3 regions of the Pseudomonas sp. DC3200b2 genome follow, and region 3 is predicted to be linked to each of the others. Evidence: predicted binding sites of a transcription regulator. Region 3 holds the regulator's gene; each other region holds the start of a gene.
The links. The regulator FliA, encoded in region 3, starts transcription of late flagellar genes. The targets are predictions, from matches to a motif close to CTAAAGTTTNNNNNNNNNNNGCCGNTAA.
Positions count from the first base shown of each region.

Region 1: the regulator FliA is predicted to act here: its motif matches at 1,581-1,608, upstream of ACP691_RS13680 (methyl-accepting chemotaxis protein).
Region 2: the regulator FliA is predicted to act here: its motif matches at 2,931-2,958, upstream of ACP691_RS09900 (flagellar protein MotY).

Region 1 is NZ_JAFCTA010000004.1:216,434-221,045, reverse strand. Features, by position in the region: gene ACP691_RS13680 (methyl-accepting chemotaxis protein) at 1-1,483, opposite strand, end outside; gene ACP691_RS13675 (LysR substrate-binding domain-containing protein) at 1,639-2,559, opposite strand; gene ACP691_RS13670 (NorM family multidrug efflux MATE transporter) at 2,689-4,071, shown strand; gene ACP691_RS13665 (putative bifunctional diguanylate cyclase/phosphodiesterase) at 4,072-4,612, opposite strand, start outside.
Region 2 is NZ_JAFCTA010000003.1:110,393-115,004, reverse strand. Features, by position in the region: gene ACP691_RS09910 (hypothetical protein) at 1-419, shown strand, start outside; gene ACP691_RS09905 (argininosuccinate synthase) at 558-1,775, opposite strand; gene ACP691_RS09900 (flagellar protein MotY) at 1,875-2,894, opposite strand; gene pyrC (dihydroorotase) at 3,129-4,175, shown strand; gene rnt (ribonuclease T) at 4,172-4,612, shown strand, end outside.
Region 3 is NZ_JAFCTA010000001.1:1,017,827-1,022,438, forward strand. Features, by position in the region: gene flhA (flagellar biosynthesis protein FlhA) at 1-210, shown strand, start outside; gene flhF (flagellar biosynthesis protein FlhF) at 222-1,544, shown strand; gene fleN (flagellar synthesis regulator FleN) at 1,706-2,539, shown strand; gene fliA (RNA polymerase sigma factor FliA) at 2,536-3,282, shown strand; gene ACP691_RS04910 (chemotaxis response regulator CheY) at 3,504-3,878, shown strand; gene ACP691_RS04915 (protein phosphatase CheZ) at 3,897-4,612, shown strand, end outside.

The DNA.
Region 1 (4,612 bases), on a different contig from region 3:
CGCCCACGATGCCACCGATTTCCTGTGAACGTTGACCCAGGGTATCTATCACCTTGGCGGTATCGTTCAGGGCACCGGCGATCTGCTCCAACGACGAGGAAGCCTGGTCCATGGAGCTGCGCCCGGTACGGGTATGCTCGGCGTTCTGCTGTGCGACACGCTCGGTTTCGCTCATGTTGTCAGCGATATTCAAGGAAGTAGCGCTGAACTCCTCGACCGCACCCGCCATGCTGGTGATTTCGCCGCTCTGTTGTTCCATGCCTTCATAGGCGCCTGCAGACAGGCTGGACAACGCCTTGGCGCGGTCACTCACCTGCTCGGACGCTGCGCGGATGTGCCGCACCATGGTCGACAGGGCATCACCCATATGGTTGAAGCTACGAGCCAACTGCGCGATTTCATCGTTGCCGGCCACGTTCAGGCGGGCCTCCAGGTTACCCGCCCCCAAGGCTTCTGCCTGGCGGACCAGATCGCCCAGGGGCTTGAGGCGGCGACGCAACAGTAGAATGGCCGCGCCGACAGCGAGCAGGGTTGCGAGCAAGCTACCCAGCGCCAGCTTGGTGCCCACATCCCAAGTCACTGCGCGCAACTCCTGTATCGGCATGCTGGCGATCACCCGCCATGGCCCTTGGGCGAAGGGCACGCCGACGGAGTAATACTCGACTTCGCCATCGCTCCAGAAGTGCCCTTTGCCGGACGCGCCGTGTTCGCCGCCCAGCGCCTGGGCCGCCGCCTCTGCGTTCTTGACACCCGCCGGGGCGATCAGCCAACGGTTCTGGGCGTCGAGCAAGGCCAGTGAGCCGCTCTTGCCAATGCGGAAGTGGGTCAGGTTGTCGAACTGCGCCTTCTGAGCGTCGGTGTAATCAAAGCCCACGAACAGGACAGCAATCACCTTGCCAGCACGGTCGCGCACTGGGGTGTACTGAGTCATGTAGGAACGACCGAACAAGGCGGCCGCGCCTACATAGCTCTGCCCGTTCAACAATTTCTGATAGGCCGGGCTGGCATGATCGAGCTGTGTACCGATAGCGCGGCTGCCATCCTGCTTGGTCACGGAGGTGCTGATACGCACGAAGTCATCGCCACTGCGCACGAACACTGTCGCCACGCCAGCAGTCATCTTGCGAAAATCGTCGACTTCGCGCAGGTCATTGTTGAGCACCTCGTCGCCCAGCCACAGCCCGGGCGTAGGGTTGCCCGCTACCGTGACCGGCTGCTCGGGGTGGTGGGTCAGCCCGGCGGCGAAGCGCGACTCGAACAGCCCACTCAACCGCTGGGTGCTGTCGCGCAAGGTGTTATAGAAGGTGTCCAGCTGATCGGAAAGCAGCCTGGCCTCGCTCCCCATGTGTTCCTGGCGCGTCACCAGGTTCGCCTGATCCAGGGAACGCAGCGCAAAGGCAGTACTGCCTCCAATGACGACGATGAGGACGATGGCCAATGCGATGCCGAGCTGCCTGGCGATGAAAGCACGCGGTTGAGTCATTCTAGCTCCTGTTGGAAGTGCCGGTTGTGCCGGTCTCTAGGCTTCCAAGGGTGTACACGATAAAGATGTTGGATCCTGCACACCGGACCCTGTCATGAAGTCGGCGGCAGGGGGGATTACTTGAGCGTCACGCCTGGGTATTTCAGCGGCACTGTCTAGCGTAGCAAGGTGACTGTCGGCAGCGTCATGCCCGCCGCCTCGGCGCGCAGGAAGTCGCTGAGCCGGTGTACCCGTTCGTTGCCCGGGCGCGTTCGCGGCCATACCAGGTAGTAGCTTTCGCCGCTGGCCACGGCGGTGGGCCAGGGCAGGCTCAGCCGCCCCGCCGCCACATCCTCGGCTACCATCAGCAAGTCGCCAATGGAGACGCCATAGCCCCGGGCGGCGGCGATCATACCCAGTTCCAACGTGTCGAACACCTGCCCTCCACGCAGGGATACCTGGTTTTCCAGGCCCATTCGCCGCAGCCAGTGCCGCCAGTCGCGGCGATCCGGCGTGGGGTGCAGCAACTCGGCCTGAGCCAGACGCTGGGCGGTCCAGGGTCCCTGCCCCGCCAGTTCCGGACCACCGACCGGAATCAGCAGCTCGTCGAACAGCCAGGTGGCCTCCCAGTCTGCCGGAAAGCTGCCGTTGCCCAGCAACACCGCACAATCGAATGGTTCCAGATGGAAGTCCACGTTGTCCTGGTCCATCCAGGCGCTGGTAAGTTGCACTTCATTGCCGCTTTGCAGATGCCGGAACCGGCTCAGGCGTGCCAGCAACCAGCGCATGGTCAACGTGGACGGCGCTTTCATTCGCAGGATGCCGTCTTCGCTTAGCAGGGTCCCGCATGCACGCTCAAGGGAAGAAAAGCCTTCCCGCACGCCTGGCAATAGCAAGCGGCCCGCCTCGCTGAGCTGCAGGTTGCGTCCGGCGCGCTGGAACAGGCGGCAGGCGAAGAAATCCTCCAGGGTACGCACGTGCCGGCTCACCGCGCTCTGGGTAATGGAAAGCTCTTCGGCGGCGCGGGTGAAGGAACTGTGCCGGGCAGCAGCTTCGAACGCGCGCAGGGCATAGAGAGGAGGAAGGCGACGGGTCATCGGCAGGCCATTTGACAAGGGCATCCATGCATGAGTCAGACTCATGCCAGCGATCGCTATTATCCTTTTGTCGAAGCACTGGAGCAAAGCGCAGAATCGTTTCTTTTCGATCAATCCATTGTCTGCCCCATGCCATTGACCGCCCGCTCTGAACTCGCTGCCCTGATGCGCCTTGCCGGCCCGCTGATCGCGTCCCAACTGGCGCATATGCTGATGATCCTGACCGACACCGTGATGATGGCCCGCATCGGTCCCCAGGCGCTGGCCGGGGGCAGCCTCGGTGCCGCCAGCTATTCCTTCGTGTCGATTTTCTGCATTGGCGTCATCGCCGCGGTAGGCACATTGGTGTCCATCCGGCATGGCGCCGCGGACCCAACCGGGGTTACCCGTCTTACCCAGGCGGGCCTTTGGCTGGCCTGGGGCCTGGCACTGGTGGGCGCCGTGCTGTTGTGGAACCTGCCACCGCTACTGCTGGTACTCGGGCAGGCACCGGAAAACGTGAACGCGGCTAGCACCTTCCTGCGCGTGCTTGCCTTTGCCCTGCCTGGCTCCCTGAGCTTCATGGCCCTGCGCGGCTTCACCAGCGGTGTAGGCAAGGCCACGCCGGTGATGGTCATCAGCGTGGCCGCCACCGCGCTCAACCTGGTGCTCAACCTCGCCCTGCTCGACGGTTGGTTCGGCCTGCCGCCCCTGGGCCTGGCGGGCATCGGGCTGGTCACGGCCACGGTGGCCACGCTGATGGGCCTGAGCATGGCCTTCTATATCCACCGCCATGCCGGCTACCGGGCCTACCCTGTGTTGCACGGATTGGCCCGGCCTTGTGCCGAATCGCTCAAAAGCCTCTGGCGGCTGGGTCTGCCGATTGGCGGCACCTATGCGGTGGAAGTCGGCCTGTTCGCCTTTGCCGCCCTGTGCATGGGCAACATGGGCCAGACAGCGCTCGGCGCCCACCAGATCGCTTTGCAGATCGTATCCGTGGCCTTCATGGTACCCGCCGGGCTGTCCTATGCCGTCACGCTGCGCATCGGCCAGCATTATGGCGCCGGCCAGCCCGGCCACGTGCATCAGGCCGGCCGCATTGGCATAGGTTTCGGCGCGTTGATCATGCTCAGCTTTTCCATGGTTTTGCTGGTGGCGCCCGAGCGCCTGGTGGACCTGTTCATCGATGCCTCCGACCCTGAGTTCGCGGCCATCTATGCCCTGGCGTTACGGCTGCTGGCGGTGGCCGCCTGGTTCGAGCTGTTCGACGGCGTGCAAACCATTGCCATGGGCGCCATCCGTGGGCTGAAGGATGCCCGCCTGACGTTCCTGGTAGGGCTGTGCTGCTATTGGCTGCTGGGCGCCCCGGCCGCCTGGCTGCTGGGCTTCCACTTTGGCCAGGGTGCAGTGGGCGTCTGGTGGGGCCTGGCGTTGGGCCTGGCCTGCGCCGCGGTCAGCCTGACGGCCGCCTTTGAATGGAAGATGAAACGCCTGCGGCCGGCCCTGCCCAGCTCAAGCGAAGCAGCGGCCTAGTCAACCGCCAACCTTGCCCTGCCGAGCGCTTGCCTGGCCCAGGTAGGCCAACAGCGCCTCCAGGCCCATGGGTCGGCTGATCAGGAAACCCTGTACCTGATCGCAGCCGTAGCTGCGCAGCTCGTCCAGCTGACGTTGGGTTTCGACCCCCTCCGCCACTACCTGAAGGTCCAGATGCTGGGCGAGCTTGACCATGGCCCGGACCAGCTGCCGACTCTCGGCTCGCTCCTCCATGCCAGCGACGAAGCTGCGGTCGATCTTGAGCAAGGCGATGGGCAGGCTGCTGAGATGGACGAATGAAGAAAAACCGGTGCCGAAGTCATCCAGAGAGAAACGCACCCCCAACTGACCCAGGGCATCCATGGTGTGACGCACCTGCTCGTTACGGCGCATCACCGCGGTTTCGGTAAGCTCGAACTCCAGCCAGCTGGCATCTATGCCCTGGTCCTTGATCAGGCGACTCAAGGTGCCCAACAGCTGGCTGTCCTGGAATTGCCGGAAGGACAGGTTTACAGCCATATGCAACTGAGCGATGCCAGCC
Region 2 (4,612 bases), on a different contig from region 3:
CCCTGCTGGACACTAAAAACCAATCAGTGTTTGTCTGGTTTTTGGTGGGCTTCCCGCCTTTCCTGACGGCACTGTTCTTCATTACCTTGAACTTCAACCGGCAAGCCCTCTGTGTCCAGAAAGGTCGAGAGCGGCGCCACCGCCCGGCTCGCCAGACGCTGTCGCAAGCCACGCGCGTCGACGCTGGAACGCCTGCCCCGAAGTCCGAAGAGCAACTGGCCGCCTCGCCGGATCCATGTGCCATGTTATCAAGGGCAACGGCACTCGGCGCTCACTACCATGTGCTGGATTATCCGCCGGTCCAGGGAGCAGGCCGCTTCGAGGATCAGATCCAGGCCTGGGCCGAGCACACCCGGACGCTATGTCATAGCGAGGGCGGGCCCGCGACCCATGTGCTGCTGGTACGACGCAAGACTTGAGCCCGGGGAGTGCGCCTAAAGGCGATGCAGGCCGCAGCCGATGCTGCCCTGCTATCTCCGCAGGCTTCTCGGACGCAAAAAAACCGCGGCGTTCGCCGCGGTTCAGTTCGACAGGACTGTCGCCTTACCAGGATGGGATCAGCCCAGCTGCCGCCCCTTGTTGGCGGCAATACGCATCCGCAATGCATTGAGCTTGATGAAGCCCGCGGCATCGGCCTGGTTATAGGCGCCGCCGTCTTCCTCGAAGGTGGCGATGGTGGCGTCGAACAGCGAATCGTCGGACTTGCGCCCCACCACGATCACGTTGCCCTTGTACAGCTTCAGGCGCACCACCCCGTTAACGTGAACCTGGGAAGCGTCGATCATTTGTTGCAACATCAGGCGCTCCGGGCTCCACCAGTAGCCGGTGTAGATCAGGCTGGCGTAGCGTGGCATCAGTTCGTCTTTCAGATGCGCAACTTCGCGGTCCAGGGTGATGGATTCGATGGCACGGTGAGCCTTGAGCATGATAGTGCCGCCGGGAGTTTCGTAGCACCCCCGGGACTTCATGCCTACATAGCGGTTTTCCACGATATCGAGACGACCGATGCCGTTCTCGCCGCCGATGCGGTTGAGCTCGGCCAGGACGCTGGCCGGAGTCATTTCCATGCCGTCGATGGCGACGATGTCCCCGTTACGGTAGGTAAGCTCGATATAGCGAGGCGTGTCCGGGGCCTTTTCCGGCGAAACCGTCCAGCGCCACATGTCTTCTTCATGCTCGGTCCAGGTATCTTCGAGCACGCCACCTTCGTAGGAGATGTGCAGCAGATTGGCGTCCATGGAATAGGGCGATTTCTTCTTGCCATGACGCTCGATGGGAATGCCATGCTTTTCGGCATAGTCCATGAGTTTCTCACGGGAGAGCAGGTCCCATTCCCGCCAGGGAGCGATCACCTTGACGCCGGGCTTGAGCGCGTAGGCGCCGAGTTCGAAGCGCACCTGGTCGTTACCTTTGCCGGTAGCGCCGTGGCTGATGGCGTCGGCGCCGGTTTCATTGGCGATCTCGATCAAGCGCTTGGCGATCAGCGGCCGGGCGATGGATGTACCCAGCAGGTACTCGCCTTCATACACGGTGTTGGCGCGGAACATGGGGAATACGAAATCACGGACGAATTCTTCGCGAAGGTCGTCGATATAGACTTCCTTGACGCCCATGGCCTGGGCCTTGGCGCGCGCCGGTTCTACTTCCTCGCCCTGGCCCAGGTCAGCGGTGAAGGTCACCACTTCGCAATTGTAGGTATCCTGCAGCCATTTGAGGATCACCGAGGTGTCCAGGCCGCCGGAATATGCCAGAACGACCTTTTTTACGTCCGCCATGCCATCACTCCACGGGTTTTACTGAAAGCCGCAGATTCTAACGCCGCCCAGCGAGGATTTACAGTAGCGCGACAAGCACTGTCCGTGAAGCGACAGTTTTCAGCCCTCCTTTTTACCTGGCGTAGGGCTTGCGGCCGGAGCGGCAACCGGTGCTGCCGGTGGCGTAGCCGCCGGGGCCGGGCCAGGCGCGGTGGTACTGGCAGCGGAAGCGGACGGCTCGGAGGTGACCTGTTGAGCCTCTGGCGCGGGGCTGCCGGGGCGGCGATCCAGCTCCACGTTCACCCGGCGATTGCGGGCGCGATTGGCCGCGGATGTATTGGGCACCACTGGATACTGCTCCCCATGGAAGCGAACTTCGATCTGGTTTTCCGGAACACCGCGAGCCTTGAGATAGTCCGCTACGGCCAACGCGCGTCGGCGTGACAGTTCCCTGTTGGTCAGGCGATTCCCGCTGTTGTCAGAATGTCCATCCAGTTCGATATGGTTAACGGTAGGGTCTGCCTTCATGAATGCCAACAAGGCATCCAGGCGAGCCTTCGCCGCGCTGCTCAGGTCCATGCCCGCGCCGGGGAATGGAATCTGGCTCAGCCGCGCCTGATCATAGTTCATCGGCAGCAACCTGGCCGCGCAGGCCTGATACTCGGCCCAGGCCTTGTTGAAGTTGATCGGCAATACACGCACTTCCAGGCCTCGCCCGGTCTCGCTCGACACGGTGCGCACAACGCTACTGCGGCCTTCCAGGAGACCGCCGAGCAAGCCGCTGGCCTGCCCTTGGCTCGAGGTCATCACCACCGGCCCCGCGCCCAGGCGGACCGCGCCCAGGCTGACATCCGCGCGGCCTGGCTGCCAGGGCGCGGCGGCGGCATACAGGCTGGCGCTGCCGGCTCCAAGCGCGGCGCCAGGCGCCGTAAGCCGAAACACTGGCTTTTCCCCGGCGCGGCGCACGAACTGGCCTTCCCCGAAGTTCGCGATCGGCTGGCTCAGGCGGCATTCAAAGACGTCACCCTCTACCTTCCACTGCACGGCCTCCAGTGGCGTCTGAAAAGTGATCGCCATGGCCGGCAGCGCCGCCAGACTGCAGGCAATCAATGAAAGACAGGCAAGATAACGAGGGCCCACGGCAAGCTCCGGCGAAGATGTCAGCGTACCCAAGGCGTATCGGTCGCGTCTCGGCAAACTTGATAGCGGATGATGCCGCGCGCCTTTTCCGGTAGGATTCGCCCAAGCCCGTCACCAGGCAGTGGGCAGGGTCTTCCAGCGCGCGGCACGCCGTTGCGCAGGCTCCGGGCCACGGTTCGGCAGAACCCGCTTCGCTGCCGGCGCCCCTTGAGTTCTACCCGCCTGGTACTCTCCATGTCCGACCGCATTACCCTGCTCCGCCCAGACGACTGGCACATTCACCTGCGCGATGGCGCTGCCCTGACGCAAACCGTCGCCGATGTTTCGCGCACGTTCGCGCGCGCGATCGTCATGCCGAACCTGGTCCCGCCGGTACGCAACGCCGAACAGGCCGATGCCTACCGCCAGCGAATCCTTGCCGCTCGCCCGGCTGGCAGCCGTTTCGAACCGCTGATGGTGCTCTACCTGACCGACCGCACTTGTGCTGAAGACATTCGCGTCGCTCGGGCCAGCGGCTTCGTACAGGCAGCCAAGCTCTACCCTGCCGGCGCGACCACCAACTCCGACTCCGGCGTAACGTCCATCGACAACCTGTTCCCTGTGCTCGAGGTCATGGCCGAGGTAGGCCTGCCGCTGCTTGTTCACGGTGAAGTCACCCATTCCGAGGTGGATGTCTTCGACCGGGAGAAAGCCTTCATAGATCAGCACATGAGCCGGATCGTGGCGCGCTTCCCCTCACTGAAAGTGGTGTTCGAGCACATCACCACCGCCGACGCGGTGGCCTTCGTCAAAAGCGCGGGCAGTCACCTGGGCGCCACCATCACGGCGCATCATCTGCTCTATAACCGCAATCACATGTTGGTAGGCGGTATCCGCCCACACTTCTATTGCCTGCCCATCCTCAAGCGCAACATTCACCAGGATGCCTTGATCGAAGCGGCCATCAGCGGCAATGAGCGTTTCTTCCTGGGTACCGACTCCGCGCCCCATGCGCGGCATGCCAAGGAAGCGGCTTGTGGTTGCGCGGGCTGCTATACGGCCTACGCCGCGCTGGAGCTGTACGCCGAAGCCTTCGATCGCGCCGGGGCGCTGGATCGCCTCGAGGGCTTCGCCAGCCTGCATGGTCCTCGCTTCTATGGTTTGCCGACCAATACCGAAAAGGTCACCCTGGTGCGTGACCCCTGGCTGGCCCCCGCCGCCCTGCCGTTCGGCGACCATGAGGTCGTGCCCCTGCGCGCGGGCGAAAGCCTGCAATGGCGTTTGCTGGAGGAGCAGGCGTGAGCGACGATCAATTCGACGACGAGCTGGACAGCCCCTCCTCTTCCGCCAGCCGCCATCCCATGGCTACCCGGTTCCGCGGCTATCTGCCAGTAGTGGTGGATGTTGAAACCGGCGGTTTCAACAGTGCCACGGACGCCTTGCTGGAAATTGCCGCGACCACTATTGGCATGGATGAAAAGGGCTTCGTGTTTCCGGACCATACCTGGTTCTTCCGCATCGAGCCTTTCGAAGGCGCCAATATCGAACCGGCGGCGTTGGAGTTCACCGGGATCAAGCTCAACCATCCGTTACGCATGGCGGTCAGCGAAGAAAGCGCATTGACAGATATCTTCCGTGGCGTACGCAAGGCTCTTAAGGCCAATGGCTGCAAACGCGCCATCCTGGTCGGCCACAACAGCAGCTTTGACCTGGGGTTCCTCAATGCGGCTGTCGCTCGC
Region 3 (4,612 bases):
GCGGAGCGGTTGCAACGGTCCTTGATCGAAGCGGCCCAGCGTCAGGAAATGCAAGGGCAGCCGGCGATACTGCTGGTGGCCGGGCCGATCCGCACGATGTTGTCGAGGTTCGGGCGATTGGCGGTTCCGAACCTGCATGTGTTGGCCTACCAGGAAATACCGGATAACAAACAAGTGACGATCGTTGCGACAGTAGGGCCCAACGGCTGAGGTAGCGGGATATGCAAGTGAAGCGTTTTTTCGCCGCGGATATGCGTCAAGCCATGAAACTGGTGCGTGACGAGCTGGGCGCTGACGCCGCGATCATCGGTAACCGCCGGATCGCCGGTGGCGTCGAGCTTACCGCCGCGCTGGATTACAAGCTGTCGGCCCTGGCGCCGCGCGTACCGAACATGGAACTCGAGGACGAGTTGCGCAAGACGCAGTCGCGCATCGTGTCGGCCCAGGCGGAATTGGATACCCGCAGCGCCAGCGACGGCGTGACCAACCGTCAATTGTTCGCCGGCTTGCCCCTGACCGCGCCCGAGCCGCTGATCGAGCCTACCCTCAACGAAGCGCCCCGTCCGGCGGCCCCGGCCACGCCTGCTCCGGCGGCGGTGGACCAGCGCCTGTTCGACTCCATGCGCTCCGAACTGTCCGGCCTGCGCGAGCTGCTGGAAGTCCAGCTTGGCTCTCTGGCCTGGACCCAGCTGCAAGGCAGCCGCCCGGAGCAGGCGACCCTCTGGCGCAAGTTGCAGCGCATCGGCCTGTCAGGGCCTCTGGCGCGTGACCTGCTGGCTCAGGTGGAAGGCATCGCCGAGCCGCGTCAGGCCTGGCGCATGTTGCTGGCCCACTTGGCCCGGATGATCGCCACGCCCCAGACCGAGCCTTTGGAAGAGGGCGGGGTCATTGCCATGGTCGGCCCGGCCGGCATGGGCAAGACCACCACCCTGGCCAAGCTGGCGGCGCGATATGTACTCAAATACGGCGCGCAGAATATTGCCCTGGTGAGCATGGACAGTTTCCGTATCGGCGCCCAGGAACAACTCAAGACCCTCGGTCGCATCCTCAATGTGCCGGTGACCCACGTCGATCCTGGCCAATCCCTGGCCCAGGCGCTGGAACCACTGCTACGCAAGCGCGTGGTGCTGATCGATACCGCGGGCCTGCAAGCCAGTGACCCGGCCCTCAAACTGCAGCTCGAAAGCCTGGCGGGACGCGGCATTCGCTCGCGCAATTACCTGGTGCTGGCCACGACCAGCCAGAAGCAAGTGTTGACGGCTGCTTACCATAGTTACAAGCGTTGTGGCCTCGCAGGCTGTATCCTCACCAAGCTCGACGAAACGGCGAGCCTTGGCGAGGTGCTCAGCCTGGCGATCAGTCATGATCTGCCGGTGGCCTACCTGACCGATGGCCCGCGTATTCCGGACGACCTGCATCTGCCGCGCAAGCACCAGCTGGTGAGCCGGGCGGTAAGCGTGCAGATGCAAGAGGAGCCCAGCGAAGAGGCCATGGCCGACATGTTCGCGGACCTCTACCACAGCCCGAGCAAGCGCGCGGGTTGAGGTGATGAAGATGAAATGCATGCGCAAGTGGTTGCGCGACAGTACGCCCAAGGGCGTGCTGCTTGGCTTGGAACCTACCTGCACCGCGCGCAGTGCCGGTTCGCCCCAGGGGCGAGCGGGCCGTGGTGTAGCCAGCGGCTTAGTGACAGGGTAAAGAACGAATGGGCAGCATGCATCCCGTACAGGTGATCGCGGTGACCGGCGGCAAGGGCGGCGTCGGCAAGACAAACGTGTCAGTGAACCTATCGCTGGCACTGGCCGAACTCGGCCGGCGGGTGATGTTGCTGGACGCTGACCTGGGCCTGGCCAATGTCGACGTCTTGCTGGGGCTGACTCCCAAGCGCACCCTGGCCGACGTCATCGAGGGGCGTTGCGACCTGCGCGACGTGCTCTTGCAGGGACCGGGCGGGATCCGCATCGTGCCGGCCGCCTCGGGCACCCAGACCATGGTCCATCTCAGTCCGGCACAGCACGCCGGGCTGATCCAGGCGTTCAGCGAGATCGGCGACAACCTCGACGTGCTTGTGATCGACACCGCCGCGGGCATCGGTGACTCGGTTGTCAGTTTCGTGCGCGCCGCCCAGGAAGTATTGCTGGTAGTGTGCGATGAGCCCACCTCGATCACCGACGCCTACGCCCTGATCAAGCTGCTCAACCGCGACTACGGCATGAACCGCTTCCGAGTACTGGCGAACATGGCCCAGAGCCCGCAGGAAGGGCGCAACCTGTTCGCCAAGCTCACCAAGGTGACCGACCGCTTCCTGGACGTTGCGCTCCAGTACGTGGGCGCGGTGCCCTATGACGAGACCGTGCGCAAGGCTGTGCAGAAGCAGCGCGCCGTCTACGAAGCCTTCCCGCGGTCCAAGTGCGCCCTGGCCTTCAAGGCCATCGCGCAGAAAGTGGATACCTGGCCGCTGCCGGCCAACCCGCGGGGGCATCTCGAATTCTTCGTCGAACGTTTGGTACAGCAAACCAGTGCGGGGCCTGTCTCATGAGCGCCAGTGGATACCGGATGTACAACAATGCCTCTCGTCAGTCACAGCAGCACGAGCTGATTGAGCGCTATGCCCCCTTGGTCAAGCGCATTGCCTACCATCTGCTGGCGAGACTGCCCGCCAGCGTACAGGTCGAGGACCTGATCCAGGCAGGCATGATCGGCCTGCTCGAGGTGGCGAACAAGTACGACTCCACCAAGGGCGCGAGCTTCGAGACCTACGCCGGTATCCGCATTCGCGGCGCCATGCTCGACGAGGTGCGCAAGGGTGACTGGGCGCCACGCTCGGTGCATCGCAACACCCGCACCGTGAGCGAAGCCATCCGCCGGATCGAAGCTCGAACTGGCCGTGACGCTAAAGATCACGAGGTAGCTGCCGAACTCAACATGAAGCTGGAGGAATACTACGCCATCCTCAACGATACCCTGGGCAGTCGCTTGTTCAGTTTCGACGACCTATTGCAGGACGGCGAGCACGAAGGGCTGCACGAGGACGGCGCCAGTGGTAGCGGCGAGCCGGCCAGGGGGCTGGAGGACGAGCGCTTCCAGCGGGCCCTGGCCGATGCGATCGCCAACCTTCCGGAGCGCGAGCGCCTGGTGCTGTCGCTGTACTACGACGAGGAGCTCAACCTCAAGGAAATCGGCGAAGTCCTGGGCGTGAGCGAATCTCGTGTCAGCCAGCTGCACAGCCAGTGCGCGGCGCGCTTGCGCAGCCGCCTGGGTGAGTGGCGCAGCGCGCGCTGAGGCGCGGCGGCGCAACAGGATTTGGGGTGCCGTCGGTGCGCGAAAGGGCGCTTGGCGGCAAAAATGAAAGAGAATGCTGGAACGGTGTGCCGGCTGTGTGATATCACCGCCCGCCACGCCTGCTCAGGCAGTCGTGTAAGTGTGCAAAACCGGATTCGATTGACTGCACGTCCCGGAGCGGGCGTGTTTGAGACTGCTTGGAGGTTTACTTGGACAAGAACATGAAAATCCTTATCGTCGACGATTTTTCGACAATGAGGCGGATCATCAAGAACCTGTTGCGCGACCTGGGTTTCACCAATACCTCAGAGGCTGACGACGGGAATACGGCCTTGCCAATGCTCCAGAGCGGCGGTTTCGATTTCCTGGTCACGGACTGGAACATGCCGGGCATGACCGGTATCGAGTTGTTGCGCCAGGTGCGCGCCGACGAGCGTCTCAAGCATCTGCCGGTGCTGATGGTGACCGCCGAGGCCAAGCGCGAGCAGATCATCGAGGCGGCCCAGGCCGGCGTCAACGGCTATGTGGTCAAGCCTTTCACGGCCCAGGTGCTGAAAGAAAAGATCGAGAAGATCTTCGAGCGTGTCAACAGCTGAGGCCGCATAGGGGGCGCCATGGAGTCCAGTAATCTGCCGTTGGGTGACTTTGAGTCGACCCTGAAAACCCATGCCCGCCAGTTGGTCGAAAGCCTGGAGAAGGGTCAGTTCGGCGACGCGGTGCAGCTGATTCATCAGCTGAACCAGACGCGCGATCGTGGCCTGTACCAGGAAGTGGGCAAGCTGACACGCGAGCTGCACAGCGCCATCGTCAATTTCCAGATCGACCCTCGCTCGCCGCAGGCCGAGGAGGTATCACAGATCACGGATGCCACCGAGCGCCTTGACTATGTGGTGCGCCTGACGGAAAACGCCGCCAACCGCACCATGGACCTGGTGGAGCAGGCCACGCCCCTGGTCCATGACCTGGGCGAGGAAGCCCGTGCATTGCGGGTAGACTGGCAGCGCTTCATGCGTCGGGAGGTGGATGCCGATACCTTCCGTGACCTGGTCAAGCGCGTCGATGCTTTCCTGGCACGCAGTGAGAGCGATGCCGGGCGGCTATCCTCAAGCCTGAATGACATTCTCCTGGCCCAGGATTATCAGGACCTTACCGGCCAGGTGATCAAGCGCGTCACCGCCTTGGTGACGGATGTGGAATCGAACCTGCTCAAGCTGGTGCTGATGGCCAGCCAGGTGGACCGTTTCGCCGGTATCCAGCATGACCCGCAGAGCCTGCAGAGCGAAAAAAATCCACAAAAAGACGCTTCCCGGGGTGAAGGTCCGCAGATTCA